4 regions of the Streptomyces sp. NPDC018031 genome follow, and region 4 is predicted to be linked to each of the others. Evidence: riboswitches for the same ligand, from Rfam matches in the RefSeq annotation. Region 4 holds a riboswitch; each other region holds the start of a gene.
What was found. A riboswitch is a leader RNA that binds a small molecule or an ion and turns the genes downstream of it on or off. The one in region 4 is predicted to bind cyclic di-AMP.

Region 1: it holds a riboswitch for cyclic di-AMP, as region 4 does, so the genes downstream of both, ACH4B3_RS06795 (M23 family metallopeptidase) here and ACH4B3_RS28845 (transglycosylase family protein) in region 4, are expected to answer to the same signal.
Region 2: it holds a riboswitch for cyclic di-AMP, as region 4 does, so the genes downstream of both, ACH4B3_RS12480 (M23 family metallopeptidase) here and ACH4B3_RS28845 (transglycosylase family protein) in region 4, are expected to answer to the same signal.
Region 3: it holds a riboswitch for cyclic di-AMP, as region 4 does, so the genes downstream of both, ACH4B3_RS22960 (C40 family peptidase) here and ACH4B3_RS28845 (transglycosylase family protein) in region 4, are expected to answer to the same signal.

What each region holds. Positions count from the first base shown of each region.
Region 1 is NZ_JBIRFT010000002.1:103,002-108,602, forward strand. It holds gene ACH4B3_RS06785 (M16 family metallopeptidase) at 1-1,002, shown strand, start outside; gene ACH4B3_RS06790 (M16 family metallopeptidase) at 1,020-2,387, shown strand; cyclic di-AMP (ydaO/yuaA leader) riboswitch at 2,731-2,885, shown strand; gene ACH4B3_RS06795 (M23 family metallopeptidase) at 2,899-3,702, shown strand; gene ACH4B3_RS06800 (GntR family transcriptional regulator) at 3,978-4,697, shown strand; gene ACH4B3_RS06805 (HPr family phosphocarrier protein) at 4,949-5,230, opposite strand; gene ACH4B3_RS06810 (GNAT family N-acetyltransferase) at 5,473-5,601, shown strand, end outside.
Region 2 is NZ_JBIRFT010000004.1:30,339-35,939, forward strand. It holds gene ACH4B3_RS12475 (aldo/keto reductase) at 1-88, opposite strand, end outside; gene ACH4B3_RS12480 (M23 family metallopeptidase) at 488-1,675, opposite strand; cyclic di-AMP (ydaO/yuaA leader) riboswitch at 1,687-1,845, opposite strand; gene ACH4B3_RS12485 (DUF6227 family protein) at 2,672-3,442, opposite strand; gene ACH4B3_RS12490 (DoxX family protein) at 3,920-4,492, opposite strand; gene ACH4B3_RS12495 (SGNH/GDSL hydrolase family protein) at 5,107-5,601, opposite strand, start outside.
Region 3 is NZ_JBIRFT010000011.1:35,507-41,107, reverse strand. It holds gene ACH4B3_RS22970 (molybdopterin-dependent oxidoreductase) at 1-1,868, opposite strand, end outside; gene ACH4B3_RS22965 (FAD binding domain-containing protein) at 1,881-2,714, opposite strand; cyclic di-AMP (ydaO/yuaA leader) riboswitch at 3,089-3,280, shown strand; gene ACH4B3_RS22960 (C40 family peptidase) at 3,284-3,757, shown strand; gene ACH4B3_RS22955 (hypothetical protein) at 3,916-4,062, opposite strand; partial or broken gene ACH4B3_RS22950 (Cmx/CmrA family chloramphenicol efflux MFS transporter) at 4,523-5,601, shown strand, end outside.
Region 4 is NZ_JBIRFT010000018.1:33,684-39,284, forward strand. It holds gene ACH4B3_RS28835 (cytochrome P450) at 1-1,013, shown strand, start outside; gene ACH4B3_RS28840 (transglycosylase family protein) at 1,213-2,238, shown strand; cyclic di-AMP (ydaO/yuaA leader) riboswitch at 2,574-2,727, shown strand; gene ACH4B3_RS28845 (transglycosylase family protein) at 2,737-3,462, shown strand; gene eno (phosphopyruvate hydratase) at 3,802-5,082, shown strand; gene ACH4B3_RS28855 (septum formation initiator family protein) at 5,180-5,601, shown strand, end outside.

The DNA of each region.
Region 1 (5,601 bases), on a different contig from region 4:
TCGCTGCTGGCCGCGCTGGACGAGGAGAGCCTGGAGAACCAGCGGGACGTCGTGAAGAACGAGCGCCGCCAGCGCTACGACAACGTGCCCTACGGCACCGCCTTCGAGCGGCTGGTCGCCATGGCCTACCCGGAGGGGCACCCGTACCACCACACGCCCATCGGATCGATGGCCGACCTGGACGCCGCCTCGCTGGAGGACGCCCGCGCCTTCTTCCGCACCTACTACGCGCCGAACAACGCGGTGCTCGCGGTCGTCGGCGACATCGATCCCGAGCAGACCCTGGCCTGGATCGAGAAGTACTTCGGCTCGATCCCGTCCCACGACGGCAAGCAGCCGCCCCGGGAGGGCAGCCTGCCCGAGGTCATCGGCGAGCAGCTGCGCGAGGTCGTCGAGGAGGAGGTGCCCTCCCGCGCCCTGATGGCCGCCTACCGGCTGCCGCACGACGGCACCCGTGAGGCGGACGCCGCCGACCTGGCGCTGACCGTGCTCGGCGGCGGGGAGTCCTCCCGCCTGCACAACCGCCTGGTACGCCGCGACCGCAGCGCCGTCGCGGCCGGCTTCGGCATGCTCCGGCTCTCCGGCGCGCCGTCGCTGGGCTGGCTCGACGTGAAGACGTCCGCCGGTGTCGAGGTGCCCGACATCGAGTCCGCCGTCGACGAGGAACTGGCCCGGTTCGCCGCCGAGGGCCCCACCCCGGAGGAGATGGAGCGCGCCCAGGCCCAGCTGGAGCGCGAGTGGCTGGACCGGCTGGCCACCGTCGGCGGGCGCGCCGACGAACTGTGCCGGTTCGCCGTGCTCTTCGGTGACCCGCAGCTGGCGCTCACCGCCGTCGACCGGGTGCTCGCCGTCACCGCCGACGAGGTGCGGGAGGTGGCCGCGGCCCGGCTGCGCCCCGACAACCGCGCGGTGCTCGTCTACGAACCCACCGGGCCCGCCGGGGCCGATGCCGAGACCGGCGCCGAGGCCGCCGACGAGGAAGAAGGGGAGTCGGCCCAGTGAGCGACACCGCCACCACCATGACGTTCCACCCGCAGCCGCAGGCCGGTTCCGCCAAGCCGTGGGCCTTCCCCGCCCCGGAGCGCGCCACCCTGCCCAACGGTCTGACCGTGCTGCGCTGCCACCGCCCCGGTCAGCAGGTGGTCGCCGTCGAGATCAACCTGGACGCGCCGCTGGACGCCGAGCCCGCCGGCCTCGACGGGGTGGCCACGATCATGGCCCGTGCCCTGTCCGAGGGGACCGACAAGCTCACGGCCGAGGAGTTCGCCGCCGAGCTGGAGCGCTGCGGCGCCACCCTCGACGCGCACGCCGACCACCCGGCCGTCCGGGTCTCCCTGGAGGTCCCGGCGTCCCGGCTGCCCAAGGCCCTCGGGCTGCTCGCCGACGCGCTGCGCGCCCCCGCCTTCCCCGAGGGCGAGGTGGAGCGGCTGGTGGCCAACCGGCTCGACGAGATCCCGCACGAGCTGGCCAACCCCGCCCGCCGGGCGTCGATGGCGCTCTCCAGGGAGCTGTTCCCGGCCGACGCCCGGCACTCCCGGCCGCGCCAGGGCACCGAGGAGACCGTGCGGCGGATCGACGCCGCCGCGGTGCGCGCCTTCTACCAGGCCCATGTGCGCCCCGCCGGCGCGGTCGCGGTGGTCGTCGGCGATCTGACCGGCGTCGACCTGGACCAGGCGCTCGCCGACACGCTGGGCGCCTGGACCGGCGGTCCGGCGGAGCAGCGGCCCAGCCCGGTGATCACCGCCGACGACACCGGCCGCGTGGTGATCGTGGACCGCCCCGGCGCGGTGCAGACCCAGGTGCTCATCGGCCGGATCGGCGCCGACCGGCACGACCGGGTCTGGCCGGCGCAGGTGCTCGGCACCTACTGCCTCGGCGGCACCCTCACCTCCCGCCTGGACCGCGTGCTGCGGGAGGAGAAGGGCTACACCTACGGGGTGCGCGCCTTCGGCCAGGTGCTGCGGTCCACCCCGGAGGGCACCGGCGCGGCGATGCTGGCCATCTCCGGCTCGGTGGCCACCGAGGTGACCGGCCCGGCACTGGAGGACACCTGGAAGGTGCTGCGCACCCTCGCCGAGGAGGGGCTGACCGACGAGGAGCGCGATGTCGCGGTGCAGAACCTGGTCGGCGTCGCCCCGCTGAAGTACGAGACCGCGGCCGCCGTCGCGGGCACTCTGGCGGACCAGGTGGAGCAGCACCTGCCGGACGACTTCCAGGCCCACCTGTACGCGCGGCTCGCGGAGACCGGCACGGTCGAGGCGACCGCGGCCGCGGTCAACGCGTTCCCGGTCGACCGGCTGGTCACCGTGCTGGTCGGTGACGCCTCGGTCATCGAGGAGCCGGTCCGCGCCCTCGGCATCGGCGAGGTGAAGGTCGTCAGCGGCTGACGGCCGATCAGCGGCGGTCTCCCCCGGGAGCCCCGGCACCGTGACTCCGGTGCCGGGGCCCCCGGCTGTGTGCGCCCCCTCCGGTGCCGGGTCACCGGCTGGGGGCCCGCCCGTCCCGGGGCGCCGTTCCGCATCCGCCGCCCGGCCGCCCGTCATGTCGATCGGCCCGCCACGCCGTTGGCCCATCGGGCGGAAGATCCGCCTCCGGTGTCCGGTTTGTTGGTGAGACAGCGCTTCTGCCCTGTGGCGAGGGCAACAAAAATCGTGATCCGTTTGGTGTTCAAAAGATCGTCCGTCTAGCTTCGATCCGGCTGTTCGTCAGTTTGCGTCGCACCCGCGGCCCGGACAGTCATCGCCGAGTCCCCGGGGCACGCGTCCCAGGGAGCCGGGGACCCACCATCCCCAGGGGTGAATCGGGTGCCTCTCACGAGGGACCCGTAGGAGACCTTCCTGCTCCGAACCCGTCAGCTAACCCGGTAGGCGAGAAGGAAGGAAAGGAGTACGCCGGACCATGGCGTTCACCCGTCCCACCGGGAAACACCGCCGTCCCCGCGGCGCCGTCCGCACCGGTGCCAACGTCGCCGGCATGGCCACGCTCGCCGCCTCCGGCGTCGTCGCGACCCTGGCCTCTCCGGCGCTCGCCGCGTCCGACGACTCCTCGCGCTTCGAGGACACCGGCCTGAACCAGGCGATCGTCATCGGTGACGACATCGCCGAGCAGATCGACGCCCAGGCCGTCAGCCAGGAGGTGGCCGCCGAGGAGGCCGCCGCCAAGGCGGAGGCCCGCAAGGCCGCGGCCGTCAAGGCCGCCGAGATGAAGCGCAAGGCCGAGGCGGCGGAGAAGAAGGCCAAGGCCGAGCGGGAGGCCCGGGAGCGGGCCGCACGGGAGGCCGAGCGCAAGCGCCTCAACACCTTCGTGCTGCCGGTCGAGGGCTCCTACGTCTCCACCCAGTACCACGCCACCAGCGGGCTGTGGTCCTCCGGCAGCCACACCGGCATCGACTTCCACGCCTCCACCGGCACCTCGGTGCGGTCCGTGGGTTCGGGCACCGTCGTGGAGTCCGGCTACGGTGGCGCCTACGGCAACAACGTCGTCATCAAGATGAACGACGGCACCTACACCCAGTACGGCCACCTGTCGGCCCTCTCCGTCACGGTCGGCCAGACGGTCACCCCGGGGCAGCAGATCGGCCTGGCCGGCAGCACCGGCAACTCCACCGGCCCGCACCTGCACTTCGAGGCACGCACCAGCCCGGAGTACGGCTCGGACATCGACCCGCTGGCCTACCTCCGCTCGCACGGCGTGAACGTCTGATCCTTCCGCCGGTACGCCCCCGGGCGTACCGCCGCACCGCGTGGGCCCCGGCCGTCCGGCCGGGGCCCACGCGCGTTCCGCGGCCGCCCCGCGCCGCCCGGTCCGGTGTCCCGCCCGCCGGTATCCCGCCAGGTCCGCCTGGCCAGAAGATATCCATGAAATCCCGGTTGCCGACCGAAATTCCCGCCGTCTGGAATAGAGTCGTCGAACACACACGTCGATCGATCGCGTTTCGCGGCGATTAATGCGGAGGTTTCGACCATGCGGGACCGGAAATGAGCGGCGATACCACCGCGGTCCACAGCGGTCGCCGGATTTCGGCACACGCGGTGTGCTCCGCGATTCGCGACGACATCGTCTCCGGTGTGTACGAGCCGGGCGGCAGGCTGACCGAGGAGGTGCTGGCGCGCCGCTACGGGGTCTCCCGGGTGCCGGTGCGCGAGGCGCTGCGGACCCTGGAGTCGGAGGGGTTCGTCACCACCCGCCGGCACGCCGGGGCCTGCGTCGCGCGGCCCTCCGAGCGCGAGGTCGCCGATCTGCTCGACATCCGGGTGCTGCTGGAGCCGCTGGGCGCCGCCCGGGCCGCGCAGCGGCGTACCGAGGCCCATCTCAAGGTGCTGCGCGGCCTGGTCAGGCTCGGCAAGGAGCGTGCCGAGCGCGGGCAGTCGGGGGAGCTGCGCGCCCTGGGGGACTGGTTCCACGAGACGCTGGCGCAGGCTTCCGGCAGCCCCGGGCTGGCCGGGCTGCTGGTCCAGCTGCGCCGCAAGACCGACTGGCTGTACGCGGTGGACCCGTCCCGGCCGGTGCCGGGCCCGCCGTCCCGCGGGGCCGGGCGCGGCGAGCCGGGCACCGCCGGGGCGGCACGGTCCTGGGGGGAGCGCGGCGCGCTGCTGGACGCGGTGGCCCGGCAGGACGCGGAGCGGGCCCGCTCGCTGGCCGCCGCGCACGCCGAGCGGGAAATGGCGGAATACCGGCTGCGCCGGCCTTTCCGGTGAGCGGGCCGAAACACGCCGTAAACACGGTCTGCGATCGGAAGTAACAACCGCCCGATATACCGGGGGCGGATACACCGAAGGTAATTCCCGGCGGAATGTCCTGCCCGGTTGCCGCCGGGAATGACCAGCAGAAAGGCCGCGGTGCCCTGTGGGGTACCGCGGCCTCGCCGTGTCGCCGACCGGGTCCGTACCGCCGGAGGTACGGGTGCCACGGGACCGCGGCATGCCCGCGGCGCGCCGGGACGCTCGGCTCAGACCGTCTCCGGAAGCTCCTCGAGCCCCTCGGCGACGAGCTTGGCCAGACGGTCGAGGGCCGCCTCGGCGTTGTCGTCCTCGGAGGCCAGGACGATCTCCTCGCCGCCCTGGGCGCCCAGGCCCAGGACGGCGAGCATGGACGCGGCGTTGACCGGCGTGCCGTCGGCCTTCGCGATCGTCAGCGGGACGCCCGACGCGGTCGCCGCTCGGACGAAGATCGACGCGGGACGGGCGTGCAGGCCCTCGGCCCAGCCGACGGTGACGCGGCGCTCAACCATGGTGTAGCCCTTCAGGTCGTTACTAGTTGTCTAGACCAGTCTCTCATGTGGTCGGTGGTGGTCCGAGACGGACTTTCCGCACAGCCTGCCGGGCCGCGGCGGCGGCCGCGAGGCGGCCCACCCTCCGGGCCCGCCCGCGCCGCGACCGGATCCGGACCGGCCCGACCGCCGCGCCGGACCGGCCCTGACGCGACCGGATCCGGACCGGTGTCGCCGTCCGCCCCGGCGCTTACCCTGGCCCCATGGAGACCGCGTCAGATCCGGACCGCCACAGCTACCCGGCCCACTGGGAGGCCGACGTGGTGCTCCGCGACGGAGGCACCGCGCAGATCCGTCCCATCACCCCGGACGACGCGCAGCGCCTGGTCAGC
Region 2 (5,601 bases), on a different contig from region 4:
GCGGGTGCACCGCCAGCGCTCCGAGCGGCCTCCGGGCCGCCTGCCCGGTCCGCCGCTGCCCTTGGGTGTGCTTGTCGTTGTCAGCCATACCCCGCTTCAGCGCGGCGGCCTGGGCGGATATTCCACCGCCGGGCGCGCGGCGACAGCGGGTGGCGGTGGCGGTTGGCGGTTGGCGGTTGGGGACGGTCTCCGGTGCCGGTCGGCGCCAAGGGGCGGGCAGGTGCCGGTCACGACGGACTGCTCGGGGGGCCGGCGCGGGTACTTGAGTCAGCGGCCGGCGCGGGTACGGGAGGTGCCGACCGGCGCGGGTACGGGAAGGCGCCGGGGCGCGGGGAGGGGTCGGGCCAGTGGCGTGGGGAGAGCGAGGCAGCGGCGTCGGTGCCGGTCGGCCCCGGTGCCGGTCCGGACCGGCGGCCCTGGTGTCAGGGGGGGGAGAGAGCACCAGGGCCACCGGCGTATCGGGGTGGGGGCGGTGAGTGGGACGAGGTCAGGGGTTGAGGCCGTGCTCGCGCAGCCAGGCCAGCGGGTTGATCGGGGAGCCGCCGCCGGGGCGGACCTCCAGGTGCAGGTGCGGGCCGGTCACGTTGCCGGTGGCGCCGACGCGTCCGATGACCTCGCCGGCGGACACCGAGCCGGACGTCCGGACCATCGAGGAGAGGTGGCAGTACCAGACCTCGGTGCCGTCATCGAGCGTGAGGACGATGCGGTAGCCGTACGCACCGGCCCAGCCGGCCTCGGTGATGGTGCCGCCGTGCACCGCCTTGACCGGGGTGCCGGTGGGGGCGGCGAAGTCCTGACCGGTGTGGTTCGCGGACCACATGTCGCCGGCCTCGCCGAAGGTCGAGGTGAGGGTGTACGAGGCCAGCGGGAGGGCGTACGCGGTGGCGAGCTTGGCGCGGCGCTCGGCCTCGGCCTTGCGGGCGGCCTCCGCCTTCCGCTCGGCTTCCGCCTCGGCCTTCCGCTGCGCTTCCGCCGCCGCCTTGCGCTCGGCCTCCGCCTCGGCGGCCTTCCGTTCGGCCTCCTCGTCGGCCTTCCGCTCCGCGGCGGCCTTCGCGGCGGCTTCCGCGGCGGCCTTGGCGGCAGCCTCGCGTGCGGCGTCGTCGGCGGCGTTCTGCTGGTGCTCGGCCTGCTGCATGATGCGGGCGCGCAGGGCCTCGCCCGCGTCGGTGGTCCCGTTGGCCCGGTCCTCGGCGGTGAGACCGGCCTGGGAGAAGGGCTGGGGGGAACCGGCGGGCTGCCCGCCGGAGGAGTCGCCACCGGCGAGGAGCGGTCCGATGCCGGGCAGTTCGCCCGCGTCGGGCAGCGAGTCCTGGATCTCGTCGGCGATGTGCGCGACGTCCGGCATGGATATCGGGGGGTTGGGACGGTCCTTGGCGGTCGCCATGCCGCCCGCGCCGACCGCGGCGATGACACCGACGCCGAGTACCGCCCCGCTGCGGGCCATGGTGCCGCGCTGCTTGGCGACGCGGTGCCGGCCGCGTACCGGGGCGAGGGAGTCGGCGGTGGGGTTCCACTCCTCCCACTCGGAGGAGGGGGCCACCGGGGAGGAGACCGTCTGGGTGTCGGTCCGCTGCGCGGCCGCCGTCCGTGGGCCCGGCCCGGGGTCGGCGCCCTCGGTCGGTCCGGTGGGGGTGCCGTACGGTGCCTCGTCAAGGGCAGACCTGTTGGACGCCACGGGGGCGCACTCCTTTCCTTCCCTCTCGCCTACCGGGTTAGCTGACGGGTTCGGAGCAGGAAGGTCTCCTACGGGCCGGGTTCGGCCCGATTCACCCCAAGGATGGTGGTTCCCCGGTTCCCTGGTACTGCTGGTGCCGTGGTGCATGCGGGATTCGGCGACGGCGCACGGTGCCGCCTCTTTGGCGGCTGGAACGACCGCGCTGCGTTATCGAACGTTAATAGACGGCGGGACGCTATTCCAAGCCGTTCCCCGGAATCCGTTGCCCTCGGGGAAGAATGTTCCGGGCATTACCGGGCAAACATCGGCGAGTTGCACAGCACAGGTGAACGCCCAGGAAACCCGACTTCGCTGATCGTGCGTCAATCGTTATGCGGAACGATCACGCCCGGTTGCTCTCCGTGATGCGCGGATGCGGGCAGTCGCGCCGGCGGCCCTGCCGGTACGCCGAGCGGCGTCGGCGCCTCGCCCCGCGTCGGCCGCTCTCCCTTCTCTCCGGCTTTCCTCCGGCCTGTGCCCGCACCCGCGCCCGGCGGCCCGGCGGCCCGGCGCGCAGCGCTGGATGGGGGCGCCGCCGTACGCCCACGTTCAGGCCCGTGCCGGGCATCGGAGGCTCCGGCCACGGGACGGGGCACCAAGGGACCCGAACGGAGGTGACGGAGGTGCCAGAGGTGACAGAGGTGACGGAGACAGGAGAGCGGGTGCGTGCCCGCCACGGGGTGGGGCACCGAGGGGCGGGGCACCGGGGCGGGGCGGGCGTGGGTGGCTCCGTGGCGCCCACCGGGGTACGTGGCGCCCCCGGGGTACAGGGGATCGCCGGACGCACCGGGCACGGCCGCCGACGCACGAGCAGCCGTCGGGGCACGGGGAGCCACCGGCTGCCGAGGGCACCGGGAGCGCCGGGCACGGAGAGCCACCGGGCCCCGGGAGCCGCCGGGGCGCGGCGCCGCTCGCACCGGGGTTCGGGTGATCACCGGTGCCGGGTGCCGGTCAGGGTCAGAGTTCGACGCCGCGTGCGCGGGCCCGTCGGTCGGCGGCCATCTCGGCCGATCCCTCGTCGAGGTAGACCTCGCAGACCAGCCGTCCGTCGCTGGTCAGGTTGTGCTCCAGTTCCCAGAGGGTGATCTCGTCCCCGCCGGCGAGCAGGAACGCGTGCTCGTAGAAGCGGCACCAGGTCGCGTCCGGGCCGCCGGTGCGCCGGCGCGGCTTCGGGGCCAGCGCGATGTCGTGCGCGAACGCCGTCTCCAGCAGCCGCCGGACCTCCTCGCCCGGGCGGTCCTCGTTCTCCGCCCGGCGCAGCACCCGCCGGGCGTGGTCGGCCGAGTTGTCCGCGACGTACGCCCGCACCGTCTCCACCGGCAGCGGGCCGCGCAGCAGTTGGTCGGGGAGCCAGAGCCGCTCCTCGTCGAACTCCTCCCAGCGGGCGCCGCCGGTGCGGTCGTGGGCCCGGCGCTCGGCCTGCACCAGGGTGTCCTCGTCGGCGTAGACCTCGTGCTGCGGGCCGTCGCCCGGGCCGGTGTTGTGCTCCAGCTCCCACAGCACGACGCTGCTGCCGTCCGGGAGGAGGAAGACGTGCCGGAAGGTGGTGTAGCCCAGCCGGGCGGGGGGTTCGTTGCACTGGCGGCAGGAACGCAGCTCGGTCTGGTGCATCAAGGCATCACGCAGCTGGGTGAGGACCGTCTCGTCGATCTCGAACCCGTTCTGGGCACGGGCCAGCAGCCCGTCGAGATGCTCGGCGGGGGTACCACCGACCTGTCCGTGCACCATGTCTCTCTCCTCCCGGCCAAATCGACACGCCGCGCCCCCCAGCGACACTTCGCGACTTACCGTAGCGGCGTCGACACGCGCTGCGTGCTGTGTTTCGAGGAAGCCGCGCCCTGACACGGCCTCTTCACTCACACCTGCGCCAGAAGAGTCGAATACATCACTCGAGGGGCTCGTGTGATCACACTTCCGGCCAACGAGGCAGCTCCTGCCGGGGATTACACGGATGCGGCCCGTCCGGATCCGCTTGTTCACGGCCTCGGTCCACGGCCGCGGCCGAGTCGGCATGAGCCCGGATTCCACCCGAAATCGACGCAGAGTCCGCCGCACATCTGTCCGGATCCGACGCTCCCCGTGGGACCGTGTCTCCCCGACGCCCCGGCGCCCCGGCTCCCCGGCTCCCTGGCTCCCCGGCTCCCCGGCTCCCCGGCTCCCTGCCGGAGCCTGCCGGCTGCCCGGCCGCGGGCCCGGGGGTGTGGGTCAGTCCCCGGCAGTGCCCTCGGGGCCCTCGGTCCCCTCGGTGCCGTCCGGTTCCGCCGCACCGCGCCGCGCGACGGTCGAGGTACGGCGCTTGACCACCGTGGCGGCCGCCAGTGCGCTCGCCGTGAAGGCCACCGTCATCACCCAGGGGCGGTCCAGGCAGTGGCCGGTGAGCCGGTCCAGCGAGTACCGGCCGGGGCCCGCGAGACCGATGCCCGCCGCCACGAAGCCCAGGAACGCCGGGTACTCGAAGCCGCCCTCGGTGACGAAGAACCCGGCGGGCGCGTGCACGGAGACCGCGCCCGCCATGGCGCCGGCCGCCGCCGCGCCGGCCGCGGGGGTGGCCAGCCCGGCCGCGAGCAGCGCCCCGCCGCCCGCCTCGCCGAGTCCGGCGGCCAGCGCGCTGTGCCGTCCCGGTGTGAACCCCATGTGCTCCATCGCGTGGGCGGTGCCGTCCAGCCCGTGGCCGCCGAACCAGCCGAAGAGCTTCTGCGCACCGTGGGCGAACAGCACGCCGCCGGTTCCGAGGCGCAGCGCGAGCAGTCCGAGGTCCGTGCGGAACGTCATCGACATGGCGGTGTCCATTTCCCGGTGCCGGTACGGAGGGCGGGGTGGCGCGGCGGGCGCGGTGCCACTCGCGTCCGTGACCGATTCTGTGCCGCTTCGGCCGGGTCCACCGCCGGGGCCGGGCCATCCGGGGGTGCGCTATCCGGGGGAGCGTGCCCCGGGGGGCGTGCCTCAGAGCGGGACTGCGGGACCGGGCTTCCGGGGGCGTGCCTCCGCCCGGGCTTCCGGGCCGGGCTTCCGGGCCGGGCTTCCGGGCCGGGCTTCCGGACCAGGAACGGAGGGTGCGCTTCCGGAGCGGACTTCCGGGGGCGTGCCTCAGAGCGGGACTGCGGGACCGGGCTTCCGGACCGGGCCTCCGCAGGCGTGCCTCCAGGCCGGGCTTCCTGGGTCAGGCTTCCGGGCCGGGCTTCCGGGCCAGGAACGGGGGCGCGCTTCCGACGGAGCGGACCGCCGGAGCAGACCCCCGGCTCCTCGGCGACGCACGGTGCCAGGGGCGGGGCCCGGGCCGGGCCCCTCCGCCCGGTACGGAGCGTCCGGCCGCCCGGCATGGGACCCGGTCCGCATGGAGCACCCGGCCGGACGGCCGGGGCGCGCCGGGGTGGCGGCGCGCCCCGGCGCGGTCAGCCGCGGCCGAGGGCGGCCAGTACCGCGTCCGCCATGACGCGCTGACCGGTGGCGTCGGGGTGCAGCGGGAGGGCCGGCGAGGCCGGGAACAGGCCCTCGATCCAGGGATCGGCGGAGCAGCTGTCGTGCCCCCGGGTGGCGGCCACGGTGTCGACGTAGGTCGCGCCGCCCGCAGCCGCGGTCCGGGCGACCATGTCGTTCAGCTCGCCGAGGACGCCGTGCAGATAGGCGATGTCCCCGGTGGTGATCGGCAGCTTGCCGAGGCACTTCCGCGGATCGGCCGGGATCACCGACGGGTAGCCGACGACCACCACCCGGGCCCGCGGCGCGGTGGTGTGGATCCGCCGGAGGGCGGCGGTCAGCTCGCTTCCCGCGGCGGCGAGTCGTGCGACGAGGGTGTCCCCGCCGTCCCCGTCCGTGTACAGGTCGCGGCAGGGTGCGCCCAGCGGGTCGGTCGGGGACAGGGCGGAGCAGGCGGCGATGACGTCCAC
Region 3 (5,601 bases), on a different contig from region 4:
TAGTGGCCGTCGGCGGCGAGGCAGGCCCGCGCCTGGGCGATGTGCCCGTCCGGCGGCGCGCACGGGCACACCGAGGCGGCCATGCCCTCGCCGACCAGCCGGTGCGGCCCGGGCGGGGCGGTCCCGGCGGCCCGCCGGGACGCGCGGTGCTCCCGGACCGCGGCCAGGCACTGCGCCAGGCCGGAGTCGGCGACCGGCGGCCGGCCGGTCCGGCCGGGGGCGGTGAGCGGCTCGCCGGGCCGGACGTAGTTGCGTTCCCGCATCACCAGCGGGTCGATGCCGAGCCGGTGGGCGAGTTCATCCAGCGCCGACTCCACCGCGAAGACGACCTGGCCGAAGCCGTAGCCGCGGAACGCCCCGGCGGGCACCGTGTGGGTGTACACCGCGTAGCCGTCGACCCGGACGGCAGGACAGCGGTAGAGCCCCAGGGGCCCCTGGCAGGCGGCGCGCAGCACGGTCGACCCGTGGTTGCCGTACGCCCCGGTGTCGGAGACGACGCGCAGCCGCAGGGCGGTGAGCGTGCCGTCGCGGCGAGCCCCGGCCGTGACCCGGACGGTGAAGGGGTGGCGCGTGGTGGAAGCGGTGAGCTGCTCGGTGCGGGTGTACTCCAGCCGTACCGGACGGCCGGTGCGCAGCGCGGCGAGCACCACGACGTCCTCGACGAGCATCTCCTGCTTCCCGCCGAAGGCGCCGCCGATGCGGCCGCTGACCACCCGCACCCGGTCCGGCGGCAGTTCGAAGAGGCCGCACAGCGCCCGGCGGGTGAGGTGCGGGGTCTGGGTTCCGGAGCGCACGGTCAGCCGGCCGTCCCCGTCGAACCAGGCGGTGGCGGCGTGGGTCTCCAGAGCGGCGTGCTGGACGCGCGGGGTGCGGAAGGTCTCCTCGTAGACGGTGTCGGCCTCGGCGAGTCCGCGTTCGAGGTCACCACTCGCGGTGTGCACCTCGTCGACGGTGTTGCCGGCCGGATGGACCCGTACCGCGTCCGGCAGCAGGGCCTGTTCGGGGTCGGACACGGCGGGCAGCACCTGGTAGGTGACCCGGACCGCGCGGCACCCCTCCTCGGCGGCCGCCTCGCTGTCGGCGACCACCGCGGCCACCCGCTGCCCGGGGTGGCGGACCACGTCGTCCAGTACGCGGGTGTCGGCGGGATCGTCGTCGTCGTGCTCATGGCGCCCGGTGGAGAAGCGGGTGGCGGGCGCGTCGAGGTGGGTGAGGACCGCGCGCACCCCGCGTACCGCGCGGGCCGCGGTGGTGTCGATGGCGCGGATGCGCGCGTGCCGGTGCGGTGACCGCACGAGTTTGAGGTGGAGCAGGCCGGGCGGGCTGGTGTCCACGGTGAACCGGGCGGTGCCGGTGACCACCTCCCGCCCGGCGGGCGTCGGTGCCGGCCGGCCGCTGCCGCCGGGGCGGTCGGCCGTGGCCGGCTCCGGGGGGTGGCCGGCACCGCGCAGCGCCTCCTCGACCGCCCGGTAGCCGGTGCACCGGCACAGGTTGCCCTTGAGGGTCTGCGGCAGGTCCGCTAGCTGTTCGGGCGTCAGCACCGCCGCGGTCATGATCATGCCGGGGGTGCAGAAGCCGCACTGGAAGCCCTGGGCGTCGAGGAACCGCTGCTGGAGGGGGTGGAGCGCGTCCCCGTCGGCGAGGCCCTCGACGGTGGTGACCGAGCGTCCGGCGACGCGGACCGCCGGGTGGAGGCAGCTGTGCACCGCGACGCCGTCGACGTGCACGGTGCAGGCACCGCAGTCCCCGGTGTCGCAGCCCTTCTTCACCCCGAACCAGCCGTGGTCGCGCAGGAAGGTGCGCAGGCACTGGCCGGGGGCGGGGGGCCGGCGGACCTCCTGCCCGTTGACGCGGACCCGGAACGGCATGTCTCTCCTCCGTTACCCGTTGCCGCCGCCCGCGAGCAGCTCGCGGCGGACCTCTTCGGCCAGGTGGAGCGCCATGTGACGGCGCCACCGGGCTGAGCCGTGGATGTCGTCGACCACCGCCGCCGGCGGGACGGCCCGCCGGACCGCGTCCCGCAGCCGGCCCTCGGCGGGCGGCCGGGAGAACGTGATGCGCACCGGCCTGGGGGTGGCCGCGCTGATGGTGAGGGTGAGACGGTGCGAACGCGGGTCGTGGACGCCGGTCACCAGGGCGGCGGACCGGCCGTGGGGCCGCAGGGCCGCCCGGCGGCATGCGGTGCGGGCGTCCAGCGGTCCGGTGGGCAGGGTGATCGAGCGCAGCAGCTCACCGGGGCGCAGGGCGGTGCGCCCGGGGCCGGTCACGAACCGGAGCACCGGCAGCCGTCTGCGGCCGCCGTCGGGCGCGTACAGCAGGCACACGCCGTCCAGCGCGGCGGTGAGCGAGACCATCGGAGCGGCCGGCAGCGCCAGGCACAGGTTGCCGCCGACGGTGGCGGTGTTCCACACCTTGAAAGAGGAGGAGAAGGCGCGGCAGCAGAACGCCATCAGGTCGCGGGCCCGCGGCCAGGGGCCGCCGCGGGCCTCGGCGAAAGCCAGCAGCTCGGCGACGGTGCAGGTGGCGGCGATCTCCAGGCCGTGCTCGGTGACGGTCAGCGGCGCCCAGCCCATGGCTCCCAGGTCCCGGAGTCTGCGCAGCTCGGGCCGCGGTTCGGCGAACAGGTGGGTGCCGCCGGCCAGCCAGGCGTCACCCGGTTGCCAGGGGGCGCCGCTCCGGCCGTCGATGACCTCGCGCACCGTTGTCAAGTCCACGTCTTGTTCCTCGTCCGCGCCGCCTCGGGCCGACCCCGCGCCGACGCGTGCGGGCGGGCGCACTGTTCAACCCGGCCGCGAGCCCGGCGTCACGCGGCGTCCGGGTGAAGTCCCGTGTCGGAGCAGTGCGATGTGGCCGGGGTCCAGCGGCCGTCGACCCCTCCTCGATCGTCCGCGGACATCCTTGATCGCGTCCGTCAAGTGCCCTGCTATTGCGGTCAATTGACGGTCGGCCGGCTGAAGAAGGGCGGACGGATTTCCCACGGGAGAGGGAGTGAATAAGTTCACAGAACCCCATTTTGGCTCTGCGGAACGGCGATTGATGTCGCAAGATCTCTCTCCGGAACGAATACCCCGTCACCGAGGCGGGGCCGTCCGGGCGCACGCCGAGTCCTGCCGACGCCCCGGATGACCGCACACGACAGTGAGCCGGCAGGAGCGGGAGACCCGAGCACGACGGGCCATGAACGCGATGGTCCTTGGGGTGAAGCCACGGAAGTGGCCGGGCAACTTCGCCTGCCCGAACCCGACAGGTCATCTTTCGCAGGCGTATGACGAAGGGCATAGCCATGTCTGCGATTCCGTCCATACCTCCGTGCATTTCCCGGGCCGGGGCCGTGTCGGCCCTCACCGCCGCCACCGTGACCGCGTCGTTGCTGGTCCCGGGCCTGGCGGCGGAAGCGGAAGCCGCCACGCCGGCGGCCAAGGCCCTCAAGGTGGCCGCCGCGAAGAAGGGCTCCCCGTACCGCTACGGAGCGGCGGGCCCGAACCGGTTCGACTGCTCCGGTCTGACGCTCTACTCGTACAAGAAGGCGGGGAAGACGCTGCCCCGGACGGCGGCCGCCCAATACAACAGGACACGCCATGTGTCCGTCGGCTCACGCAAGCCGGGTGACCTCGTGTTCTTTCACTCCGGCGGTCGTGTGTACCACGTCGGGATCTACGCCGGGAAAAACCAGATCTGGCATTCTCCCAAGCCCGGGACATCGGTGCGCAAGGAAAAGATCTGGACCGGAAAGGTCTGGTACGGACGCGTCAAGTGATCAATCACCGGGCGCCGGAAACCCGCGTGTTCTCCGTTGCGTCGGAGGCGGGAACGGAATGCGGTGGCGGTGGGTCCGTGGGATGCCGGTGAAGCCCTGAATCGCCGGCACCCGCCGGCGTCCCGGGCTTCTCCGGCCCACCGCTCGCCCGGTACCGCTCAGTGCCGTCCGCGCAGCCTGCTGAGGAGCCGGCGGGCCTGGGACCGCCGCCGCGGGTCGGCGGCGGCCCGCCGCGCCGTGTCCATCGCCCGCTGCCCCTGCGGGGTGCGGCTGAACCGTCTGATCCTGGCGAACAGTCCGGACATGAACTCCTCCTTGCACAGTGGGTCCCGACGGGGCCGGTGCACCGCCGGTGCGGACTCCCCTACCCCCCGGCGCACCGCCGACACGCCGCCGGCCCGGCCGGGGCGGCGGAATGCGGTGGACGGCCCGGACCCGGCTGACTAGTCTTCGCCCCATGTCCAGCCCCGAGGCATCCAGACGCTAGCCACCGGTCGTCCCGGTGGCTGATCGTGCCGGCACCTCCGCGCCCCGCCGCCGCCCCTGCGGCCGCGGGCCTCGCGGTGCGTGCTCCGCTGCCACCGGACCGCCGTCGTACGGGCTGTCTTCGACCCGGACCGCGCGTCCCCTCCGTGACGCCGGCGGGTCTTCCTCCGCGTGATGGTCCGGCGGCTTCCGTGTGCCGTGTCCTCCGCGACGCCGGCCGGGCCCGCCACAGCCGTGACGCGGCCCTGTCGATCCATGATGCGGTTGTGGAGTACTGCTGTGCCCTTCGTTCTGTATCTGCTCGGACTGGCGGTCTTCGCCCAGGGGACGTCCGAGTTCATGCTGTCCGGGCTGACCCCGGACATCGCCGCCGACATGCGCGTGTCCATCCCCACCGCCTCCCTGCTGACCTCGGCTTTCGCCGTCGGGATGGTGGTCGGCGCGCCGGTGATGGCGGTGCTCGGCCGGCGCTGGTCGCCGCGCCGCGCGCTGCTGACCTTTCTGACCGTCTTCCTCCTCGTCCACGTCCTCGGGGCGGTCACCACCGACTTCCGGACGCTGGTCGCCGCCCGGGTGGTGGGGGCGCTGGCCAACGCCGGCTTCCTGGCGGTGGCCGTGACCACCGCGACCGGCCTGGTGGAGCCGAACCTCAAGGGACGGGCCACCTCCGTCCTCCTCGGGGGCGTCACCCTCGCCTGTGTGGTGGGTGTGCCCGCGGGGGCCCTGCTCGGACAGGTGTGGGGATGGCGCTCGGCGTTCTGGGCGGTCGCGCTGCTGTCGGTGCCGGCCCTGGCGGCGATCGTGCGGTCGGTGCCCGGTGGCGTCCCCGGCCCCGCCGCCGGCAGCGTCCGGGGCGAGCTGCGGTCGCTGCGCGACCGGCGGCTGCTGCTCGTCCTGCTGCTGGGCGCGCTGGTCAACGGTGCCACGTTCTGCGCGTTCAGCTATCTCGCGCCGCTGGTCACCGAGGTGACCGGGCTGGGGTCCGGGTGGGTGCCCGCCGTGCTGGCGCTCTTCGGCATCGGCTCGTTCCTGGGGGTCACCGTGGGCGGCCGGATGGCCGACACCCGGCCGGTGCGGCTCCTGGTGGTCGGCGCGCCGGTCCTGCTGGCCGGCTGGGCCGGGTTCGCGCTGACCGCGGGCAGCACGGGGGCGACGGTGGTGTTCGTCCTGGCCCAGGGGACGCTGTCGTTCGCCGTCGGGTCCACGCTCATCTCACAGGCGCTCTACGCGGCCGCCGCCGCGCCGACCCTGGCCGGTGGGTTCGCCACGGCCGCGTTCAACGTGGGTGCCGCCGCCGGGCCGTGGCTGGGCGGGCTGGCGATCGCGGCCGGCCTCGGATACCGCGCACCGTTGTGGGT
Region 4 (5,601 bases):
TGCTCAACATCGACCCCCCGGACCACACCCGGCTGCGGCGGCTGGTGTCCAAGGCGTTCACCCCGCGCCGGGTCGCCGCGTTCGCCCCCCGGGTGCAGCAGCTCACCGACCGGCTGATCGACGGCTTCGCCGGGCGCGGCGAGGCCGACCTCATCCACGAGTTCGCCTTCCCGCTCCCCATCTACGCGATCTGCGACATGCTCGGCGTCCCGCCGGAGGACCAGGACGACTTCCGGGACTGGGCCGGGATGATGATCCGGCACGACCTGCCCGACGGCCGGCGCACCCCGCGCGGCGGGGTCGCCCGCGCGGTGAAGCGCATGCGGACCTACCTGGCCGAGCTGATCCACCGCAAACGGGAGACGCTGGGCGGCGACGGCGAGGCCGACGACCTGATCTCCGGCCTGATCCGGGCCAGTGACCACGGTGAGCACCTCACCGAGAACGAGGCCGCCGCGATGGCCTTCATCCTGCTGTTCGCGGGCTTCGAGACGACCGTCAACCTGATCGGCAACGGCACCTACGCCCTGCTGCGCCACCCGGAGCAGCGGGCCCGCTTCCAGCGGGCCGCCGAGGCCGGCGACCAGCCGCTGCTCGCCGGGGCGGTGGAGGAGCTGCTGCGGTACGACGGCCCGGTGGAGATCGCGACCTGGCGCTTCGCGACCGAGCCGGTCACCCTCGGCGGGCAGTGGATCGCCGAGGGGGACCCGGTGCTGGTGGTGCTCGCCGCCGCCGACCGGGACCCCGCCCGGTTCGACCGGCCCGACGTGCTCGACCTCACCCGCCGTGACAACCAGCATCTGGGGTACGGCCACGGCATCCACTACTGCCTCGGCGCGCCGCTCGCCCGGCTGGAGGCGCAGACCGCGCTCGTCACGCTGCTGCGCCGGCTGCCCGACCTCCGGCTTGCGGTGGATCCGGATGATTTGCGCTGGCGTGGCGGGCTCATCATGCGTGGACTCCGCACCCTGCCGGTGGAGTTCACCGCGGAGCCCCCCGCCGCGGCCGGGTGACCGTCCCCACGTGCGGAAGTGACGGAGAGTCAGTACGTGATCTCCGCGTGACCTCGGCTACATCGGCTTGTGACTCGCGGGCGCCCCGATTATCTTCATGCGACAACTCAGCTGCCACACGAGAGGCAACCGCATGCGTTCCGGCAACGGTCGGCATCGCCGTCCCCGTCAGGCTCCTGCCATCGTCGTCGCGGCGGGGGTGACCGGCGCAAGCATCGCGCTTCCGCTGCTGGGCGCGTCCGGCGCGCACGCCGCCGACTCCGAGACCTGGGACCGGGTCGCGGAGTGCGAGAGCGGCGGCATGTGGAGTGCCAACTCCGGCAACGGCTTCTACGGCGGCCTGCAGCTGACCCTGGACATGTGGAAGACCTACGGCGGCACGGCCTACGCCCCGCGCCCCGACCTGGCCAGCCGCTCGCAGCAGATGTCGGTGGCCGAGACCATGCTGCGCGACCGCGGCCCGCGGGCCTGGCCCGCCTGCGCGCTCGACGCCGGGCTGACCGACGGCGGCCGGGCACCCGAGGTGAACCCCGGCCGCACCGACGCGCCCACCCCGCCGGGGCCGGAGAACGGGACCACCCCGGAGGACCGGGAGGCCGGGGACGACCGGCCGGAGGGGGACGACCGCTCGAAGGGGGACGACCGGGACACCGCCCCGGAGACCGGCGCCGAGGACCGGGACCGGGCCGAGCCCGGCGCCGACCCGGCCGGGGACCCGGACCGCGCGGACGACCGGGACCGGGCCGACGACCGCGCCGAGGACCGTGGCGACGACCGGGCCGACGACCGCGGCGAGGACCGTGGCGATGACCGTGCCGACGACCGCGCCGAGGACCGCGCCGAGGACCGCACCGGCGGCGCCGGCGACCGCGCGGACGGCGACGAGGGCACCGACCCGGCCGGCGGGCACGACGCCGACCGGGACACCGAGCCCGCCCCCGGCACCGGCAAGCACCGCGGCCGGCCCGACGACCGGGCCCCGGAGGACGGCGAGCGCCGCGGCGGGCGGCACGCCGACCGCGGCGACCGGGACGGCGTCGAGAGCCCCGAGGGCGCGGACCGCTACACCGTCCGCGCCGGTGACAACCTGTCGGTCATCGCCGAGGACCTGGAGGTGCCCGGCGGCTGGCCCGCGCTCTACGGCGCCAACGAGGACGTGATCGGTGCGGACCCGGACCTGATCCACCCCGGGCAGGCGCTCGTGGTCGAGGGTGACCGGAGCTAGCGACGGGCCGGGGCGCACCCGGAGCGGAAGCGGGTCCTGACGGATGGTCGGGGCGCGCTTCCGCCTGCCCGCGCGCACCGCTTCGACCGCATCCGCCCGGTTTGCTGAAAGTGAGACATGGATCTCGTGTCCGTCCCGCTCCGTCACCCTTGCCCGGCCTCGGGGCATCCGTGCTGACCTGCACCGATGACGGTTCCTCAGCGGCAAACGGGCGTGAGTTCCACGGATGTTGGGGTTTGAGCTCCCCGGGGTGATGTGCTTACCGTCTTTTCCGCCCGCCACCGCGGGCACCGCCGACCGGCACGCCGAGTCCTGCCACCGGCCGGGGGGTTGTCGACGCGCAAGCGCCGAAGGCAGGAGCGGGGGACCCAGGATTCACGCCGGTCTCCCCGGCTCGGGGTTAAGCCGCGTGCGGGCACCGCACGCGGCCGGGCACCTCACATGGCCCGCACCCGACAGCTCACCTCGCAGGCGTCGGTGTGAGGAAACCCAACCACGATGTTCAAGTCCAAGGGCAAGCACCGCCGTCCGTCCAAGGCCACCCGCATCGCCACCCTCGCCGGGGTCACCGGCGCCGCGGTCGCCGTGCCGCTGCTGGGGGCCGCCGGGCAGGCGTCCGCCGCGACCGTGTCGCAGTGGGACGAGGTCGCCCAGTGCGAGTCGGGCGGCAACTGGTCGATCAACACCGGCAACGGCTACTACGGCGGCCTGCAGTTCTCGGCCTCCACCTGGGCCGCGTACGGCGGCACCGCGTTCGCCCCGACCGCCGACAAGGCGTCCAAGAGCCAGCAGATCCAGATAGCCCAGAAGGTCCTCGCGGGCCAGGGCAAGGGCGCCTGGCCGCACTGCGGCGTGAACCTGACCAGCGGCGGCTCGGCCGGCTCCGGCACCGGTTCCGGCAGCACCGCCGAGCAGGCCCCGCGGAAGTCCACCCCGCAGCCGCAGTCCGCCCCCCGGTCGCAGCAGCCCGCCCAGCAGCAGGCGGCGCCGCGGGCGGACCGCTCCGCCGAGCCCGCGCCGACCACCCGGTCCCAGGAGCGCACCGCGCCCAGGACCGTACAGAAGGGCGACGGCGAGTACGCCGTCAAGGCCGGGGACACCCTCTCCACCATCGCCCGCGCGCACCACGTGGACGGCGGCTGGCAGGAACTGCACGAGCTGAACCAGGACGTCGTCCAGGACGCCGACCTGATCTACGTCGGCCAGCGGCTCCACCTGAGCTGAGCCCCGCGGCAGGCCCCGGCCCGCCCGGTGGGGCCTGCCGCCTCCTTCCGCCCCGGCCTCCCCCGGCGCCGCCGGGGCCCGAGCCGCTCCGGGCGCCCCCGGCCGTCCCCCCGGGGGCGCCCGCCCGGGTCCGCCCCGCCCCGCCGGCGGGGCCGGCCCGGCCCGCCCGGCGGACCCGTTCCCGGCCGGCGGCCCCGGCCCCCCCGAACACCCCCAGGTACGCCGCACCGGGGCCATACCGGGCGCGTACCGTCTCGTACGCCGGGCGTCGGGCGGGATCGGCCCCCGGGTCCGGTTAGGCTCATGCTGCAGACGCAGACCCACACGAAGGAGATCCTCGTGCCGTCCATCGACGTCGTCGTAGCTCGCGAGATCCTCGACTCGCGAGGCAACCCCACGGTCGAGGTCGAGGTCGGCCTCGACGACGGCAGCACCGGCCGTGCTGCCGTGCCGTCCGGCGCCTCGACCGGTGCCTTCGAGGCCCTCGAACTGCGCGACGGCGACAAGAACCGCTACGGCGGCAAGGGCGTCGAGAAGGCCGTCCTCGCCGTGATCGAGCAGATCGGCCCGGAGCTCGTCGGCTACGACGCCACCGAGCAGCGCCTCATCGACCAGGCCATGTTCGACCTGGACGCCACCCCCGACAAGTCCTCGCTGGGCGCCAACGCCATCCTCGGCGTGTCGCTCGCCGTGGCGCACGCCGCCTCCGAGGCGTCCGACCTCCCGCTCTTCCGGTACCTGGGCGGACCCAACGCCCACCTGCTGCCGGTCCCGATGATGAACATCCTCAACGGCGGTTCGCACGCGGACTCCAACGTCGACATCCAGGAGTTCATGATCGCGCCGATCGGCGCCGAGTCCTTCTCCGAGGCCCTGCGCTGGGGCACCGAGGTCTACCACACCCTCAAGGCGGTGCTGAAGGAGCGCGGCCTGTCCACCGGCCTGGGCGACGAGGGCGGTTTCGCGCCGAACCTCGACTCCAACCGCGAGGCGCTGGACCTCATCCTGGAGGCCATCCAGAAGGCCGGCTACACCCCCGGCCAGGACGTGGCGCTGGCGCTGGACGTCGCCGCCTCCGAGTTCTACAAGGACGGCAAGTACGTCTTCGAGGGCCAGGAGCGCACCGCCGCCGAGATGACCTCGTACTACGAGGAGCTGGTGGCCGCGTACCCGCTGGTCTCCATCGAGGACCCGCTGTTCGAGGACGACTGGGACGGCTGGAAGACCATCACCGCCAAGCTCGGCGACAAGGTCCAGCTCGTCGGTGACGACCTGTTCGTCACCAACCCCGAGCGGCTGGGCCGCGGCATCGAGGAGAACGCCGCCAACGCCCTGCTGGTCAAGGTCAACCAGATCGGCTCGCTCACCGAGACGCTGGACGCGGTCGAGCTGGCCCAGCGCAACGGCTTCAAGTGCATGATGTCGCACCGCTCCGGCGAGACCGAGGACGTCACCATCGCCGACCTCGCCGTCGCCACCAACTGCGGCCAGATCAAGACCGGCGCCCCGGCCCGCTCCGAGCGCGTCGCCAAGTACAACCAGCTGCTGCGCATCGAGGAGATCCTCGACGACGCCGCGGTGTACGCGGGCCGCTCCGCGTTCCCCCGCTTCAAGGGCTGACCCCGCCCGGGGCGCCCGCCCCGTCTGCGTCCGTCCCCGCGCCCCGGTCCCGTACCGTGGGCGGGGACGGACGCAACGGACGAGGCAGGGAGGCGACATGGGCGCGGACCGGGACCGGTTCTCCACCGCGACCAGGCTCAAGGCGCTCGGCGAGCACGCCGCGGCGCGGGTCTACCGGGCCCGCGGCCGCCGCAACCGCCTGACCGGCCGGGCCGCACTGCTGGCGCTGGTCGTCTGCTCCCTGGTGGTGGCCCTCGCCTACCCGATACGGCAGTACGTCTCCCAGCGCTCGGACATCGCCGAGCAGCGGCGGCAGGCCGAGCTGGCGGCCCAGGAGAGCGAGCGGCTGCGCGCCGAGAAGGCCCGGCTCCAGGACCCCGCCTACGTCGAGCGGCTGGCCCGCGAACACCTGCACTACGTCCGGCCCGGCGAGACCGGGTTCAGCATGACCGGGGGCGACCCGGACGCCGACCGGGCCGAGGACCAGGCCGCCGCCGCGCGGCCCTGGTACCGCAACCT